3 regions of the Leucobacter sp. USHLN154 genome follow, and region 3 is predicted to be linked to each of the others. Evidence: predicted binding sites of a transcription regulator. Region 3 holds the regulator's gene; each other region holds the start of a gene.

What was found. The regulator HrcA, encoded in region 3, represses chaperone genes, less so after heat shock. The targets are predictions, from matches to a motif close to TTNGCACTCGNNNNNNNCGAGTGCNAA.
Region 1: the regulator HrcA is predicted to act here: its motif matches at 2,766-2,792, upstream of groL (chaperonin GroEL).
Region 2: the regulator HrcA is predicted to act here: its motif matches at 2,915-2,941, upstream of groES (co-chaperone GroES).

Annotation. Positions count from the first base shown of each region.
Region 1 is NZ_JBBCXF010000001.1:126,275-132,361, reverse strand. It holds gene WFH23_RS00535 (ATP-binding protein) at 1-520, shown strand, start outside; gene groL (chaperonin GroEL) at 1,072-2,694, opposite strand; gene WFH23_RS00525 (LytR C-terminal domain-containing protein) at 2,880-3,722, opposite strand; gene WFH23_RS00520 (heme ABC transporter ATP-binding protein) at 3,820-4,632, opposite strand; gene WFH23_RS00515 (FecCD family ABC transporter permease) at 4,629-5,699, opposite strand; gene WFH23_RS00510 (ABC transporter substrate-binding protein) at 5,801-6,087, opposite strand, start outside.
Region 2 is NZ_JBBCXF010000001.1:333,518-339,604, forward strand. It holds gene tsaD (tRNA (adenosine(37)-N6)-threonylcarbamoyltransferase complex transferase subunit TsaD) at 1-370, shown strand, start outside; gene WFH23_RS01565 (DUF4190 domain-containing protein) at 497-955, shown strand; gene WFH23_RS01570 (THUMP-like domain-containing protein) at 1,027-2,304, opposite strand; gene WFH23_RS01575 (DUF4190 domain-containing protein) at 2,306-2,785, opposite strand; gene groES (co-chaperone GroES) at 3,021-3,317, shown strand; gene rarD (EamA family transporter RarD) at 3,408-4,331, shown strand; gene guaB (IMP dehydrogenase) at 4,407-5,909, shown strand; gene WFH23_RS01595 (GuaB3 family IMP dehydrogenase-related protein) at 6,068-6,087, shown strand, end outside.
Region 3 is NZ_JBBCXF010000001.1:864,487-870,573, forward strand. It holds gene WFH23_RS04030 (DUF1990 family protein) at 1-546, shown strand, start outside; gene hemW (radical SAM family heme chaperone HemW) at 595-1,821, shown strand; gene hrcA (heat-inducible transcriptional repressor HrcA) at 1,965-3,002, shown strand; gene dnaJ (molecular chaperone DnaJ) at 3,057-4,160, shown strand; gene WFH23_RS04050 (16S rRNA (uracil(1498)-N(3))-methyltransferase) at 4,163-4,939, shown strand; gene WFH23_RS04055 (cation:dicarboxylate symporter family transporter) at 4,956-6,087, opposite strand, start outside.

The DNA.
Region 1 (6,087 bases), 740 kb from region 3:
GCCGCTCGCGCTTGCGACGCTTCCGCTCAACAAGCTCGCCACCGACGCGGCGCTCGATGCGCGGGCACAAGCGCCTGACCGCGAGGTCGCCGTGATCACGGATCCTGCGGAGCCCGCGGTCATCGGTGACGAGCACAAGGTGCGGCAGCTCATGACCAACCTGCTCGGCAATGCCATGCGGCACACACCGGACGGCGGCCCGATCGAGCTCGTCGTCTCCAGCCCCGAACCTGCGCCCGGTGCGAAGTCGTTCACGCGTTTCGAGATCGTCGACCACGGCGAGGGCGTTCCTGAGCAGATCCGGGACAAGATCTTCGGCCGCTTCTGGCGCGCGGACACCTCCCGCAATCGTGAGACCGGCGGTTCCGGCCTGGGCCTCGCCATCGTGAAGTCCATCGTCGACGCGCACGGCGGCACGGTCAGCGTGCATGAGACGCCCGGCGGCGGGGCGACCTTCCGGGTCGATCTGCCAAGCGCGGAGGCCTCCGACGACACGGTCCCGGTACCGCGTCTCACCTGACCCGCTTCCGCGCTCGCAGCCGCGGGTGCTTCCACGTGCGCCTAGTGCGGTCGCCCGCCTCTTACGGCCGTGCGCCTCGAGCAGCCGCGCGTCCAGCAATGGATCCTGAGTGGTGCGGAGCGTATCCTCCGTACCGGCTCCGCTCTGCCCAGGACCGCCGGCGCGATGAAGTTCGGTCCGTATGCTCATAGCTCCATCGTGGTCGCTGTCTGCATCGGTCTCCCGTTCGAGGAGCGCGTCTGTGAGCAATACGGCGAAATGGCCGAGAGCCACAGCACCTGTGAGCGAATGACGCACTGCGCGGTGCCGACCCCGTGGCGCAGCGATCGCCGCACCCAACATCTCTGTTGCGCTCGCGCAGTGGATTCCGTGTGGCGCAGTGCGCGATTTCAAGATGCGTCCGCTGGTGACCGGGTCCCCTGCAGGACTCGCGGTACCGGACATGCGGTGAAAGCGCGAACAGGGACCGCACCGGACCCCCCGACACGCGAACAGGGGCCGCGTCCGAAGACGCGACCCCTGTTCGGGTATCTCTGTTGGAGGCTGAGGACTTAGAAGTCCATGCCACCGGTCGGATCGCCGGCGGGAGCGGCGGATGCCGGCTCCGGCTTGTCGGCGACGACGGCCTCGGTGGTGAGGAAGAGCCCTGCGATCGACGCTGCGTTCTGCAGTGCCGAGCGGGTGACCTTCGCCGGGTCCAGGATGCCCTGGGCCACCAGGTCGCCGTACTCGCCGGTTGCGGCGTTCAGGCCGTGACCGATCGGCAGGTTCGCGACGCGATCCGCCACAACACCCGGCTCGAGACCTGCGTTGAGCGCGATCTGACGCAGCGGCGCCTCGATAGCGGTCTGCACGATCTTCGCGCCGACAGCCTCGTCACCCGAGAGCTCGAGGCCCTCGAAGACGTCCTTGCCGGCCTGGATGAGCGCGACGCCACCGCCGGGGAGCACGCCCTCGTCGACTGCAGCCTTCGCGTTGCGCACTGCGTCTTCGATGCGGTGCTTGCGCTCCTTGAGCTCGACCTCGGTCGCAGCGCCCGCCTTGATGACGGCGACGCCGCCCGCGAGCTTCGCGAGGCGCTCCTGCAGCTTCTCGCGATCGTAGTCGCTGTCGGTGTTCTCGATCTCGCGACGGATCTGCGTGACGCGACCCTGAATGGCTTCGTCGTCGCCGCCGCCCTGGACGATGGTGGTCTCGTCCTTGGTGATGATGACCTTGCGAGCGGTGCCCAGCATGTCGAGGGTCGCGTTCTCGAGCTTGAGGCCGACCTCTTCCGAGATGACCTGGCCGCCGGTGAGGATCGCGATGTCCTGCAGCATCGCCTTGCGGCGATCGCCGAAGCCCGGAGCCTTGACGGCCGCCGACTTGAAGATGCCGCGGATCTTGTTGAGCACGAGGGTTGCGAGAGCTTCGCCCTCGACGTCCTCGGCGAGGATGAGCAGCTGCTTGCCCGACTGGATCACCGGATCGACGACGGGGAGCAGGTCCTTGATGTTCGAGACCTTGCTGTTCACGATGAGGATGTAGGGATCCTCGAACACGGCTTCCTGGCGATCGGTGTCGGTGACGAAGTATGCAGACAGGTAGCCCTTGTCGAAGCGCATGCCCTCGGTGAGTTCCAGCTCGGTGCCGAAGGTGTTCGACTCCTCGACGGTGACGACGCCTTCCTTGCCCACCTTGTCGATGGCCTCGGCGATGAGCTGACCGATCTGCTCGTCAGCTGCCGAGATCGATGCGGTAGCCGCGATCTGGTCGGTGGTCTCGATCTCCTGAGCGTTCTCGAGGAGCTTGGCCGACACTGCCGCGACGGCCTTCTCGATGCCCTTCTTGATCGCGATCGGATCGCTGCCGGCCGAGACGTTGCGCAGACCCTCGCGCACGAGTGCCTGTGCGAGCACGGTAGCGGTCGTCGTGCCGTCGCCTGCGACGTCGTCGGTCTTCTTCGCGACCTCCTTGACGAGCTCGGCGCCGATGCGCTCGTAGGGATCGTCGAGTTCGATCTCCTTGGCGATGGAGACGCCGTCGTTGGTGATCGTGGGGGCGCCCCACTTCTTCTCCAGCACGACGTTGCGGCCGCGGGGGCCGAGCGTCACCTTCACAGCGTCAGCGAGCGTGTTGAGACCCCGCTCGAGTCCACGACGCGCTTCCTCGTTAAACGCAATGATCTTTGCCATGTATTTGCCCCTCCGGAGGTGTTTCGATGTGGTGAGCATCGTGCCGACGCATAGCGCCGTCGCACGAATGTTTAGCACTCAGTCGGATCGACTGCTAACACTCATTTTGGCACTCTGACCGGGCGAGTGCAAGCGTGTCTGCTCGCGCGCAGCGAACAACGCGGGAATGGTCCCCGCCCCGCAGGTCAGCCCGAGATCGAGCCGCCCACTGCGGGGTCGCTCGGCGGGATCGTCGCCGGGTCGGTGGGCAGACCGGTCGCCGGATCGATCGGGAAGCCCGTCGTCGGGTCGATGTCCCATCCGGTCGCCGGGTCGATGTCGAGACCCGTCGTCGGGTTGATCTGCAGACCCGTCTCGGGATTCGTCTCGGGTTCCGGTGCACCGTCGGCATCGGCATCGGCATCGGTCGCGTTATCGGCGGAGCCGTCGGTGATCTCAGCGGCCTCTTCGAGGCCCGGTCCCTTGTAGTCCGCGCCCAGAAGCACGACCAGACGCACTCCGTACGATTCGTACTCGGTCGACGTGTACGTCGAGACGCCGCCCAGCTTCTCGGCGAGGCCGGCGGCGGCGGCGGCATCGTCGGGGTTCGAGTAGAACACGGCGGAGATCGCGACATCGGTCGTCTCCGCGCTCCCCGAGAACTGAATCTTGCCCCACTGCTCGGTCGTGACGATCGCGTCGAGCGCCGCCGCGAGATTCTCCGTCGGGGTTCCATTGAGGATTGCGATCGTCGCCTCGGGATCGAGCTCTGCCTTGACGGTCGGCGCCGCTGAACCGGAGGAGTCCCCGGAGGAGGCGAGCGGCAGCTTGCCGGTGGCGCCGATGCTCTGCACGGCGAGGATGCCGACGGTCGTGAGCAGGGCGAACCCGAGCAGACCGGCGATCAGGTACTGCCAGACGTATCGTGGGCGCGCGGTGACGCGGTGCGCTCCGATCCGACCCGTGTGATGCACGCGGTCGAATCGATCCTCGGGGTATGACTGACGGGCCGAGGGACTCTTCGTCCCTGCTTCGGTCGGTCGCGCCACGCGGTACCCCTTCAGATGTCGCCGATATGCAGCAGAACTTGCGCACTGCGAGATTCTGCCACACTACCGTGGCAGACCTGCCAGAACGGTGACAGGATCAGCGTTCTCGTCGAGGAATGACGATCGGTCTCCCGGTGTCGGGATCCTGCAGTACGCGCACGGGGGCCCCGTACACCTCGGCGATGCGGGCTTCGGTGAGCACCTCCCCCGGGGCGCCGCGGGCGACGAGCGCGCCATTGGCGAGGATGGCGACCTCGTCGGCGTACGCCCCGGCGAGCGACAGATCGTGCAGCACGACGATGACGGCTCTGCCGCGTTCGGCGAGCCCCCGTGCGATCTGCAGCACCGCCTCCTGGTGCTTCAGGTCGAGGGCTGCGGTCGGCTCATCCAGGAGCACGATCCGTGTCTCCTGGGCGAGCACGCGCGCCAGAGAGACTCGCGCTTTCTCACCGCCGGAGAGATGCGGAAATCCGCGCTGGGTCAGATGCCCGACGTCGGCCGCGGTCGTCGCATCGCGAATGGCTCGTTCGTCATCGTCTGCGTCCGGTGTCCCGATCCAGGGTGCGCGCCCCATGTCGATCACCTGCTGAGCGGTGAACGAGAACGCGACCTGATTGGCCTGCAGCAGTACCGCGCGGGCACGTGCGAGGTCGCGGGCCGGCCAGCTTCCGAGACCCCGCCCGTCGAGAGCCACCGAACCGCTCGACGGAACGATGTCGCCAGAGAGCACGCTGAGCAGGGTCGACTTCCCGGCACCGTTCGGGCCGACGAGGGCGAGCACCTCGCCGTATCGCACCGCCATCGTGACGTCGGTCAAGATCGGGACGGAACCGACGTGATAGCTCACGCCGTCCACCTGCTGGGCGACTGCGCCGGCTTGCTGCGAGACGGCGGGCTCCTCGACATTCATGCCCAGCCTCCCGAGCGACGACGGTTGCGACGGATGAGCCAGAAGAAGAACGGCCCGCCGACGAGCGATGTCAGCATGCCGATGGGCAGATCCGCGCCGTCGACCAGTGTGCGTGCCAGGAGATCGGCGTAGATCAGCAGCACGGCTCCGCCCAGCAGTGAGCAGATGAGCAGCAGGCGGTGCGCGGGACCGAGGATCATGCGCATGAGGTGGGGCACGACGAGGCCGACGAACGAGATGACGCCGACGAAGGCCACGCCGACGCCGGTCAGCAGCGCGACGAGCACGATCGACACGATGCGCAGTCGCTCGACGCGCACCCCGAGGTGCGCTGCAGTGCGGTCCCCGAGCGAGAGGAGATCGTATTGCTGGGCGAACAGGATCGCGATGCAGGCGGCGACCGCGGCGACGACCGCCACGATACCGACTTCGTTCCACCGGGATCCGTTGAGCGAGCCGAGCTGCCAGAAGACGATCTGCTCGCGACTGGCGGTGTCTCCGATGAAGGTGAACAGCGCGAGGCCTGCACCGGCGAACGCGTTGATGGCAACGCCGGTGAGCAGCAGCGTGACGATCTCGGTGCGACCCTGCGCGCGTGCCGTCAGGTACACGATGAATGTCGCTGCGAGGCCGCCGAGGAAGGCGAAGATCGCGATCGTCCACCCGCCGAACGCGGTGATGCCGAGCGTGATCGACGCCGATGCGCCGAGCGCCGCACCTGACGAGACGCCGACCACACCGGGCTCGGCGAGCGGGTTCCCGAAGATCGCCTGCATGACGGCGCCGGCGACCGCCAGTGCGGCGCCGACGAGCAAGGACATTATGACGCGCGGGAAGCGGATCTGCCACAGCGTGCGGTCCAGCAGCTCGTCGGTGGGAGCCCAGGAGTTGGCGATGCCGATCCGTCGCAGCACGGACCCGACGACCTCTGTCGGCCCGATCGAGAGCTGACCGAGCCCTGCCGAGAGGATGATGCCGACGATCACCAGGATCACGGCAGCGGTGATGACGATGGCACCGCGGCCTGCACTGCGGCGGCCGAGGGTACTCGGTGTGGCGTTCGTCACGTGATGCTTTCTCTGCGCTGGTGAGTACCGCTGCGACCCGGGGCCCCGGGGCCGGCACGATCACCTATTGTATCGGCGTTCGCCGCGCCGGAGCGCGGCAGCTACTGACCTTCCGGCGCGTAGATGGCGCGCGCGAGCGCGTCGAGAATCTCGGCGGATCGCGGGCCGAACGAGAGCACCGTGCCGTCCTCCATGTCGACGAAGCGGCGGTGCTCGCCGGCGGTGGTCACGGCGATCGCGGGCTTCTCCTCGAGCAGCCCGTCGACGCCGCCGACCGACTCGATGCCGTGCGACATGACGAGAATGAGGTCTGGGTTCGCTTTTACGAGCGCCTCGTCGGTCATCGGTTTCATGCCGTCCCAGCCCATGTCGGTGGCGACGTCGACCC
Region 2 (6,087 bases), 530 kb from region 3:
CGCGCGATGGGTCGAGAAGCGCGTGGCGGCCGGGGAATCGGTGCCGGTGGCGGACGTGGCGGCCAGTTTCCGGGAGGCCGTCGCCGACGTGCTGCTGACGAAGGCGCTCGCGGCCTGCCGCGACCTCGGGGTGCCGCGCCTCTTGCTCGGCGGGGGTGTCGTCGCCAACGTGCGCGTCCGCGAGCTGGCGACGGAGCGAGCTGCGACGGCCGGGATCGAACTGCGCGTTCCGCCGTTGTCGCTCTGCACCGACAACGGTGCGATGATCGCCTCCCTCGGCGCTCAGCTCGTAGCCAGCGGGCACGAGCCGTCCGGGCTCTCCTTCGGAGCCGACTCGACGCTTCCGGTGCAGCAGGTGCAGGTGCTCTGACGGAGAAGCCGCCTGTCAAGGCCGCTTCAGGTCCGGGAGAAAACTCGCCATTCGCTGAAGCTGAACGTTATCTTTGAAGGAAGAATGGGGGAATGCGCCTCATCGACGTTTGATCGAAGGAGAATCATGTCCGACAATCTGCCAGGCAACGACCGCAATTCGAACCCGGTTCCGCCCCCGCCCGCGCCGTCCGGCACCCCGAACGCGCACACTCCGAACGCGCACACCGCGCCGAGCGCTCCGGCGTACGACCCCGCAGCGACGAACCCCGGCGCTCCGGCATACTCGGGCGGTCCTGCTCAGCCGAAGGGGCTCGCGCTCTCGTCGATGATCGTGGGCATCGTGAGCCTCCTGATCTCGTGGCCGGTGAGCATCGTCGGCATCATCGGCGGCGTGGTCGCGCTGGTGCTCGGCATCGTGGCGCGGAAGAAGGGGCAGCCGAAGGGGATGGCCCTCACCGGCATCATCACCGGCGCCCTCGCCATCGTCATCTCGATCATCGCGATGATCGTCGTTGCGCTCGTCATCGGCGCCGCGCTGAACGACCCGAACCTGCAGCAGCAGTTGGAGCAGCTGGACCAGTAACGAGTCCGCTGCATGTGCGAAGGCCCGGGGCGCATCCGCCTCGGGCCTTCCGTGCGTTGCACAGGATGCGATCAGCAGCGCTCCGCGAGGAGCGCGCAGTGCTTTCCGGTCTCATCACGCGTGAGCAGCAGGGTGGCGTGCTCCGCTCCGCGCAGGCGCAGTCGCGCCCGCAAGGCCGCGGGATCGACGTCGGCGCCGCGCTTCTTGATCTCGAGCGTGCCGATGCCCCGCGCGGCGAGCGCCCTTCGCAGAGCCTTCTCCTTGACGGGCAGCCGTTCGAGCAGGCGGAAGGTCTGCGCGAACGGCGTTGCGACCAGTTCGTCTCCGGTGAGATACGCGATGCCGGCGCTCATCATGCCAGCACCCAGAGGCTCTGCAAGCGCACCGATGAGACGCGCGCGAATCACGGCCCCATCGGGCTCGTAGAGATACTCGCCCATCGAACGGACGTCGACATCGGGAGCATCGCCAGACGCCGTCATCTCGTGAATCTCGCCGCCCCGGTGCACCAGTGCCGCGCGAGCGATCCCTGGTCTCGCGAGCGCGCCGAACCAGAGCGCGGTCTCGACGACATGCCCGTCGACGGAGACCCACTGGGCCTCTGCCTCTCCTGGAATGAGGTCTCGATCGAGGCCCGGACCCAGTTTGACGCCCGTCGGCATCCGAGATCCGATGCCGAAGGCGAAATCGAGCGACGGCGAATAGTCGTCGGGGGAGGAGAGGCGGCGGGTCTCGCGGTGTCCAGCGGTGCGCCGCGCGGGATCGAGGAACGCTCCGTCGATTCCCGAGAGGTCGACATCGACGGCGTCAGCCGTGCGCACGCGAGGGGCGCGGCTCCCGCGCCGGGCGGCGACGGTCGCGAGGTTGTGCTCGGCGAGTCGAGCGGTGAACCCATCCAGTTCCACAGCCTCGGGAGCGATGCCCTGCTCGAGCATCGCGATCGATTCCGTGCCGATGCCGCAGCCGAGGTCGGCCACCCGTTCGCATCCGGCGTCGCTGAACCGGGCCGCATGTCCGCGCGACACCGAGATCCTGCTCGCCTGCTCCAGCCCAGCCGGAGTGAACAGCAGTTCGCTCGCGAGGGGACCGAACTTCGCACGCGCCCGTTCGCGCAACTGCGCCTGCGTGAGGAGGGCAGCTGCTTCCTCGGGCGCTCGCCCGAGCGTCCTCAGGCGGCGATTGATCGCGTCCGGTGCGGTGCCGCTCTCGAGTTCGAGGGTCGCCTCGGCGAGAGCGGCGAGACCCTGATCGGTGAGGAGGAACTCCCAACCGGGCGGGGGCTCGACGAATGGGGGCGGCCCCGGAGCCACGCTCCGAGGCCGCCCCGATGCGCTCGGCGCATCAGTCATGTCAGTACGAGGAGTAGGAATCGAAACCTGACAGCGAGCTTCCCAGAGCCGCGAAGATGGTGAAGAGGAAGCCGATGTACACGACGATGAAGAGTGCGAGCAGCACGAAGTAGGCGTAGCTGATGATGAGCCCGGTCAGCGCGATGCCGCGGCCCGAATCACCCGTGCGCTTGATCTGGCTGAGCCCCATGTGCCCGAAAACGATTCCGGCGACGGGGCTCAGGAATGCGAAGATGATCGAGAGGAACGCGAACGTGTTCGTCTTGTCGAGGGTGGTCCCCGTCGGGATGGGCGCCGTCGACCGCGATCCGTACCCCTGCGAGCCGTACGCCTGCGAGCTGTAGCTCTGCGGCGGCTGGTACGCGGGGGGCTGCGGAGCGCTCGTCTGGGGCGGGGTCTGGCCCTGCTGGCCCGGGGTCGCGTCCTGGTCCAGGTGCGGCAGGGGAGTGGTGGGCTGCTCGGGGTACTGAGGCGTGGACATTGCTCCTCCATCGGTTGGCGTCGAATCAAGCGGGTGCGAGCCGCGGACCCGCTGGCGATGCCAGTCCAGGGCGTGATTCCATTCTAGGCACGGCGCACTGTTCGCTGTCGGCGATTCCGTGCCGCGACGCTGGCACTCCCCTTGCACGAGTGCCAACGGGAGCCATAGACTCTGGGTAGACGCGCTCGCATGGGGCGGGCGCGGAAACACTTCAGACATTGGAAAGAGGTCAACCGTGTCGGTCGCCATCAAGCCGCTCGAGGATCGTATCGTTATCAAGCAGGTCGAGGCAGAGCAGACCACCGCTTCCGGTCTCGTGATCCCCGATAGCGCCAAGGAAAAGCCCCAGGAGGGCGAAGTTGTCGCGGTGGGTCCCGGTCGAGTCTCCGACTCGGGCACCCGTATCCCGCTCGACGTCGCCACCGGCGACATCGTGATCTACTCGAAGTTCGGCGGCACCGAGGTCAAGGTCGGCGGTGAGGACTACCTCGTCCTCTCCGCTCGCGACATCCTCGCCGTCGTCACCCGCTAACAGCGGCGCTTCCGCAGCGGCCCCGCCGATCCTCCGGGATCGGCGGGGCCGCTGTCGTACCCGGGGGTGCGTCGGGAGTAGACTGCTTCGATGCAGCGGACACGTGCGGGACTCGGATTCGGTCTCGGCGCATATCTCTGGTGGGGCGCGTTCCCCTTCTACTTCGGACTCATCGCGATGGTCGGCCCCCTCGAGGTCGTGCCCTGGCGGGTCGCGACCACGCTGATCTTCTGCGTACTGCTCGTCACCGTCACACGGCGGTGGCAGCGAGTCGCGGTGATCCTGCGCACTCCCAGACTGCTCGGATGGTTCGCGCTCTCCGCGCTCTTCCTGTATGCGAACTGGCAGATCTTCATCATCGGCGTCATGACCGGCCATGTGCTCGAGACGTCGCTCGGCTACTTCATCAATCCGCTGTTCACCATTCTCATCGGAGTCGTGTTCCGCAAGGAACGCCTCAGCCGCCTGCAGTGGATCGCGGTGATGATCGCGGGCGTCAGCGTGCTGATCGCAGCAATCGCGTACGGCTCCTTCCCTTGGATCGCCCTCGGCATCGCGCTCTCCTTCGGTCTCTACGGGGCCGTGCACAAGCACGCGGGCGAAACGGTGGACGGCATCACCGGGCTCACGATCGAGACCTTCGCCACGCTTCCGGTCGCCGCGGTGCAGCTCGGCCTGATCGCGGCGACCTCCGGGTTGACGGCCTTCACGTTCGGCACCGGCATCACCACGCTGGTGCTGTTCAGCGGCATCGTGACCGCCATCCCGCTGATCCTGTTCGGCGAAGCCACCCGACGGCTGCCGCTCGCGCACATCGGATTCCTGCAGTTCCTGACGCCGATCCTCGGATTCTTCTACGGTGCATTCGTCTCGCAGGAGGAGATCACGACAGGACGCTGGATCGGCTTCATCGGCGTCTGGATCGCGCTCGTGATCCTGATCGTCGACATGGTGCTGCAACTCCGGCGTTCGCCGACGGCGCAGGTCAACACGGCCCCGATTCCCCTAGACTGAGAGACGGTACGGGCGCCGCATCCCGGTCGCCCGCGAATCTCTGAGAGCCCCACCCACTACACAGATAGAGGTTCCATGGAACAGCGTGACCCCTTCGCGTTCACCGGTCTGACCTACGACGATGTGCTGCTGCTGCCCGCGCACACCGACGTCATCCCCAGCGAGGCGGACACCTCGACCCAGCTCACCCGGCGCATCCGGCTCCAGATCCCGCTGATCTCGGCGGCGATGGACACGGTGACGGAGACCCGCATGGCGGTCGCCATGGCGCGCAACGGCGGTCTCGGCATCCTGCACCGCAATCTGTCGATCCAGGATCAGGCCGAGATGGTCGACCGGGTGAAGCGCAGCGAAGCCGGCATGATCACGAACCCTGTGACGACCTCCGTCGACGCTTCTGTGGCAGAAGTCGATGCGATCTGCGGTGAGTATCGCGTGTCGGGTCTGCCCGTCGTCGACTCGAACGATGTGCTGCTCGGCATCATCACGAACCGCGACATGCGATTCATCGATCCGAAGGACCGCTCCCAGGTGCGGGTCGAGGACGCGATGACGCGCATGCCGCTCATCACCGGGCCTCGCGGGATCTCCCGAGAAGACGCGGCGGCGATCTTCCGCAAGCACAAGATCGAGAAGCTCCCGCTCGTCGACGAAGAGGGTCGTCTCACTGGCCTCATCACGGTGAAGGACTTCGACAAGGAAGAGCAGTACCCGCTCGCGACCAAAGACGAAGCAGGTCGGCTGCGCGTCGGAGCCGCCGTCGGGTTCTTCGGCGACGCATGGAAGCGCGCGAGCGCCCTCGTCGAGGCCGGCGTCGATGTGCTCGTCGTCGACACCGCGAACGGCGACAGCAAGGGCGTGCTCGACATCATCGCGAAGATCAAGGCCGACCCGGCATTCGCTGGCGTCGACGTCATCGGCGGCAATGTCGCGACGTACGCGGGCGCCAAAGCCATCGTCGATGCCGGCGCAGACGCGGTGAAGGTCGGCGTCGGCCCAGGGTCGATCTGCACGACGCGCGTCATCGCGGGTGTCGGTGTGCCCCAGGTCACGGCAGTGTACGAAGCGGCGAAAGCCGCGACCCCTGCGGGTGTGCCCGTGATCGCCGATGGCGGTCTGCAGCACTCGGGCGACATCGCCAAGGCGCTCGTCGCCGGTGCGTCCTCGGTCATGATGGGCTCCCTGCTCGCCGGTACCGATGAGAGCCCCGGGGATCTGGTCTTCGTCGGCGGCAAGCAGTTCAAGAACTACCGCGGCATGGGATCGCTCGGCGCTCTCCAGACGCGCGGCGAGCGCACGTCGTACTCGAAGGACCGCTACTTCCAGGCGGACGTGCCGAGCGATGAGAAGCTCATTCCTGAAGGCATCGAAGGGCAGGTGCCCTACCGCGGACCGGTCGGAGCCGTCAGCCACCAGATGATCGGCGGCCTGCGTCAGTCGATGTTCTACGTCGGCGCCCGTTCGATCACCGACCTCAAGGAGCGCGGCAACTTCGTGCGCATCACGTCGGCGGGGCTGAAGGAGTCGCACCCGCACGACGTGCAGATGGTCGTCGAAGCGCCGAATTACAAGCGCTGAGACGTGCACGTCGAAGGGCCCGGGTCGGTTTCGATCCGGGCCCTTCTGCGTGTGCAGGGCACGTCTCGGCCGCTGAATGCACCTCGCCCGGCTCCGGCAGCAGGTAGACGCGGCCCGCGCGCTCGGCATGCTCAGCCGCCGCCAGATAGACTGGGCGGGTGAGTAACGAGATCGAGAT
Region 3 (6,087 bases):
GATCCCCGAAACGTGCTCGTGGTGTACACCGTGGACGAGGAGCGCCGCGTCGGGTTCGCGTGGGGGACCGGTGACGAAGCCGGCGCTGTCGGCGAGCAGCTCTTCCTGATCGAGTTCCGCGCCGACGACACGGTGTGGGCCGTCGCCCGCGGGTTCGTCGCAGCGCCGAAGAACGGTTTGCTCGGCCTGCGCGGCCGCGCCGACGTCCGTGCCGCGCTCGATGCCGTCAAGCGCGGGATCGCCGCGCTCGCTCCCGGTGCTCAGCCCGTTCCGGATCTCGGCCCGGCCGTGCAGGCGGAGACCCCCGCGGCGGAGCCAGCTGTCGATGCGGCGCCGGATGCCGAGCCTGAGGCTGCGCCCGAGCCAGTACAGGCGACCGAGCCCGAGGCTCCGCCCGAGCCCGAGCCCGAGCCTGAGGTTGTGCCCGAGCCCGAGCCTGTGCAGGCGTCCGACGGCATCGCGGAGCAAGACGACGCCCCCGGCCATCTGCCGGGCGCCGACGCGAACGGCCCGACACACCAGCGCCGACCCAGTAGACGGTCGTGATGAGGGGGCAGTTCTGCCCCGAGTGGAACGCAGGATCAGGAGACCGCCGTGCCGAGCGCGCTGCCTGAGGGAGACCCCGCCCCGGAGGACGGCGCGCTCCCACCCGAGGTCGCGGTCGGCGCGCATGCCCGCAACTTCGGCGTGTACGTGCACGTGCCGTACTGCCGAGTGCGATGCGGATACTGCGATTTCAACACGTACACGGCCAGTGAGCTCGGCGGCACCTCGCGGGGCGACTACGCCGCGCAGGTGGAGCAGGAGCTGACCCTGGGCGGCCGCGTGCTGCGACTCGCCGGGCTTCCGGAACGGCAGGTATCGACCGTGTTCTTCGGCGGGGGCACGCCGACGCTGCTGCCGGCCGACGATCTCGCTCGCATGCTCGGGCGCATCCGGGCGGAGTGGGGGCTGACCGACGGGGCTGAGGTGACGACGGAGGCGAATCCCGACTCGGTCGACGCCGAGTACCTGCGAACACTGGCCGATGCGGGGTTCACGCGCGTGAGTTTCGGCATGCAGTCCGCCGTGCCGCACGTGCTCGCGACGCTCGACCGCACGCACACCCCTGAGCGCGTGCCGCTGGTCACGCAGTGGGCGCGCGATGCCGGGCTCCAGGTGAGCGTCGATCTCATCTACGGCACGCCGGGCGAGAGCCTCGCCGATTGGGAGCGCTCGATCGACGCAGCGCTCGCCTGCGAACCCGACCATATCTCGGCCTACGCGCTGATCATCGAGCGCGGCACGAAGCTCGCCGCGCAGATCCGACGCGGGGAGGTCGCCGCCCCCGACGAGGACCTGCACGCCGATATGTACGAGCTCGCCGACGCCCGCTTCGCCGAGGCGGGTTTCTCCTGGTACGAGATCAGCAACTGGTCGCGCTCGCCGGAGACGCGGTCGCGCCACAATCTCTCGTACTGGACGGGTGAGGACTGGTGGGCGGCCGGCCCCGGAGCCCACAGCCACGTGGGCGGAGTGCGGTGGTGGAACGTGAAGCATCCGGGCGCATACGCGCAGCGCATGGCGCAGGGCGTCTCGCCCGCGCATTCGCGCGAGACCCTGTCGGAGGAGGCCCGGAGAGAGGAGCGCATCCTGCTCGAGACCAGGATCGTCGACGGGCTTCCGGCTGACGTGCTGAGCGCCGACGAACGTCGCTCGATCCCGCAACTCATCGCGGACGGGCTCCTCGACGGGAGGGCCGCGATCGCCGGACGCCTCGTTCCCACACTGCGCGGGCGACTGCTCGCCGACACCGTCGTGCACCGACTGCTGGGCGGCTGATCCCATCCCCGTCGGGGCTGCGGGGCGCCGCTCGAGGACCCCTCGCACGACCGTGTTCGCTGGGAGCGGTAGCGGTCGCATGCCACCGTGCCTGCGCTAGACTTGGCACTCGGAACAAGTGAGTGCCAGGGTCAGGAGGGGCGATGGTTTCGGAGCGCAGCCTCGCGGTATTGCACGCGATCGTGGGCGATTACGTGTCGTCGAACGAGCCCGTCGGGTCGAAGGCGATCGTCGACCGCCACAGCTTCGGCGTCTCCGCAGCGACCATTCGCAATGACATGGCCCTGCTCGAGGAAGACGAGCTCATTGCGCAGCCGCACACGTCCTCGGGCCGCGTGCCCACGGACAAGGGGTACCGGCTCTACGTCGACACGCTCGCACGCATTCGTCCGTTGAGTTCGGCGCAGCGATCCGCGATCGAGCGCTTCCTCGGCGAGTCGTCGGACCTCGACGACGTCATGGCGCGCACGGTGCGCATGCTCTCCCAGCTCACCAACCAGGTCGCGGTCGCGCAGTACCCGTCGCTGCGCCGCACGGTCGTGCGTCACATCGACCTCGTCGCGATCGGCGAGGATCGGGTGCTCAGCGTCCTGATTCTCGGCAGCGGAGTGGTGGAGCAGCAGGTGGCCCTCCTTCCGGCCTCGCGCGTCACGGAGGCGTGGGTGCACGGCCTCCGGCAGCGCATCGCCGATGCGGCGGTGGGCAGCGACGTCGAGACGGCTGCGGGTGCGGTGACGCGTCTCGTGGAGGATCTGCCGCTCTGGTCGCAACCAGACGAGTCCGATCTCGTGCGCCGTGTGCTCGCGGTGGTGTCGGGGCAATTGCAGGCCAACCGCAATGACCGCATCGCCGTTGCTGGCGCCGCGAACCTCTCCCGACCGGATGGCGAGTTCGCCGGATCGCTGCCCGTCGTGCTCGAAGCCATTGAGGAGCAGGTCACCCTGCTTCGACTTCTCGGCGAGCTGGTGCACGACGACCGCGATGTCTCGGCGTCGATCGGTCGTGAGAACGAGGCCTACGGGCTCTCAGAGACCTCGATCATCGCGTCGAAGTACGAGGACGGCATCGCGATCTCGAAACTCGGCGTATTGGGGCCGCTGCGTATGGACTACGCCGGCAACATCGCCACAGTGCGCGCGATCGCGCGCTACCTCAACCGATTCTTGGGGGAGGAGCGGTAGCCGCCGCTCCTCCTGCCCACCCGACGACACCCCCTACCTGAGGAGCGATATAGCGTGGCCGATCATTACGAGACCCTCGGCGTCTCCCGCGAAGCGAGCGCCGAAGAGATCAAGAAGGCCTACCGGCGGCTGGCACGCCAGTTGCACCCGGATGTGAACCCGAGCGAGGACGCGGCCGAGCAGTTCAAGAGCGTGACGCATGCGTACGACGTGCTGAGCGACCCCGAGCAGCGACAGCACTACGACATGGGCGGCTCGCAGGGGGGCGCCGCTGGGTTCGGCGACATCTTCGAGACCTTCTTCGGCGGCGCCGGATTCGGCGGTGCGGGTCAGCGCGGTCCGCGTTCGCGCTCGGAGCGCGGGGACGACGCGATGATCCGGGTCGACGTCTCGCTCGAAGACGTCATCTTCGGCACGCAGCGCGAGATCACCGTGAACACGGCGGTGCTCTGCGAAGTCTGCCAGGGCAGTTGCTGCCAGCCGGGCACGCATCCCGTCACCTGCGACGTCTGCGGTGGCCAGGGGCAGGTGCAGCGCCAGGTACGGTCGCTCTTCGGCAATGTGGTCACCATGCACCCGTGCGGCAGCTGCCAGGGGTACGGCACCATCATCGAGCATCCCTGCGTGCAGTGCGCGGGCAAGGGGCGCGTGCGCGAGCGCCGCACCTTCCCCATCGAGGTTCCCTCCGGCATCGACACCGGCACGCGCCTGCAGATGCGCGGCGGCGGCGAGGTGGGCCCCGGCGGCGGGCCGAACGGCGACCTGTTCATCGAGTTCCGCGTGATGCATCACGACATCTTCAGCCGTGACGGCAATGATCTGCTGTGCACGATGCAGCTCTCCATGACCGATGCGATTCTCGGCGCCGATGCGAAGCTCGCGGGCCTCGACGGCGAGGTCGAGGTCGAGGTCGAGCCGGGGGTGCAATCCGGAGACATGCTCACGGTTCGCGGTCGCGGGATCCAGGGACTGCGCAGCACGACGCGCGGTGATCTGAAGATCGCCGTGCAGGTCGCCACGCCGACGAAGCTCTCGAATCGGGAGAAGGATCTGGTGCGGCAGCTCGCGTCGCTGCGCAAGGACGATGCTCCGCACCTCGGCGAATTCCATCAGGGCTTCTTCGGCAAGATTCGCGACCGCTTCTTCCGTCAGGGCTGAGCGTGGCCAACCTCTACTACCGCGAAGACCTCGACGCTTCCGACATCGTTCCGGGGTCGCTCGTCGAGGTGAGCGGTGATGAGGGACGTCACGCCGTTCGCGTGAGCCGCCTGCGCGTCGGCGAGCGGACGGCGATCGGCGACGGTGCCGGCGCACTGGGGGAGGGCGCGGTCGAGTCGGTCGCGAAGGATCGCTTCACCGTGCGCATCGATCGCGTCGTTCAGTCAGCGCCGCCCGCCGGTCCGCGTCTGGTGCTCGTGCAGGCGCTCGCGAAGGGCGACCGAGACGAGCGAGCCGTGGAGCAGGCGACCGAGTTCGGCGTCGATGCCATCGTGCCGTGGCAGGCCGCGCGTTCCGTCTCCCGCTGGGATGGCTCCAGTGCCCAGGAGAAGATCGCGAAGGGGCTCGCGAAGTGGAGGCGCGTCGCGCGAGAGGCGTCGAAGCAATCGATGCGCGCGCGCATTCCCGAAGTGCGCGAGCCGGTTTCGCTCGACGGGTTGCGCGAGATCGCGAGCCGCGAGCGGGAGACGGTCGTCGTGCTGCACCCGCGCGGCACCTCTCGGGTCTCGACGTGGGCGCGGTCCGCAGCCGAATCCGCGCACCCGGCCGATGAGCTGCTGCTCGTCGTCGGACCGGAGGGCGGGTTCGCCGGCGACGAGCTCGACGGGTTGGAGGAAGCCGGAGCATCGATCCTGCTCCTCGGCGACACGGTGCTCCGAACGTCCTCCGCCGGTCCCGCTGCGCTCGCGGTGCTGAATGCGGCGTTCCAGCGCTGGTGAGCCGGGCCGCCGCTGATCAGCGCCGCCGGAAGCGAGGATCCGCCTCGACGCGTGCGTGGGAATCCGAGCCGGCCGAGGCGCCGTGATTGTCGCCGGTGAGGGTCGTCTCATCGAATGGCGCCTCCCCGCGGAGCACTCGATGCACGCGCTGCATATCGACCTGCTTCGTCCATGATCCGAGGAGCAGCGTCGCAACAGCGTTGCCGGTGAAGTTGGTGAGCGCCCGCCCTTCCGACATGAAGCGGTCGATGCCGACGATCACGCCGACCCCGTCGACGAGCTCAGGCCGGTACGCCTGCAGTCCGCCCGCGAGTGTCGCGAGTCCCGCGCCCGTCACACCGGCGGCTCCCTTCGAAGCGATGATCATGAAGACGAGCAGCCCGATCTGCTCGCTGAGGCTCATGGGGTCGCCCATTCCGGCGGCGATGAAGAGCGAGGCCATGGTCAGGTAGATCGCGGTGCCGTCGAGGTTGAACGAGTACCCCGTGGGCACCGTGATGCCGACGACGGGTTTCGAGACTCCGAGGTGTTCCATTTTCGCGATCAACCGCGGCAGGGCCGATTCGGATGACGACGTGCCCACGATGAGCAGGTACTCGCGTCCGAGGTACTTCATGACTGCGAAGATGTTGACGCGCGTGACCGCATAGAGCAGGGTGCCGAGCACTCCGACGATGAAGACGATGCAGGTGATGTAGAAGCCGAGCATGAGCACTCCGAGACTCCAGATCGCTGCGATCCCGGTTTTCCCGACGACAGCCGCGATGGCCCCGAATGCTCCGAGCGGGGCGAGCCAGAGGATCATGCTGAGAATGCGGAAGACCAGCGTCTGCAGTTGCTTGATGGCGTCCATGATGGGCGTCGCGCGTTCGCCGAGGCCCTGGAGCGCGAAGCCCGTGAGGAGAGCGATGCAGAGGACCTGGAGCACGCTCTCGCCCGTGAACGCGGAGAAGAACGTCGTCGGGATGATGCCGAGCACGAAATCCTGTGTGCTGCTGCTTTCGCCCGTGACCGTGTACTCCGCTCCCTGCATGTCGAGGCCTGTTCCCGGGTGGAGCAGGTTGCCGACGACCAGGCCGATCGCCAGAGCGAAGGTGGACATGGTCATGAAGTACGCGAGGGCGAGCCCGCCGATCTTTCCGACCGTC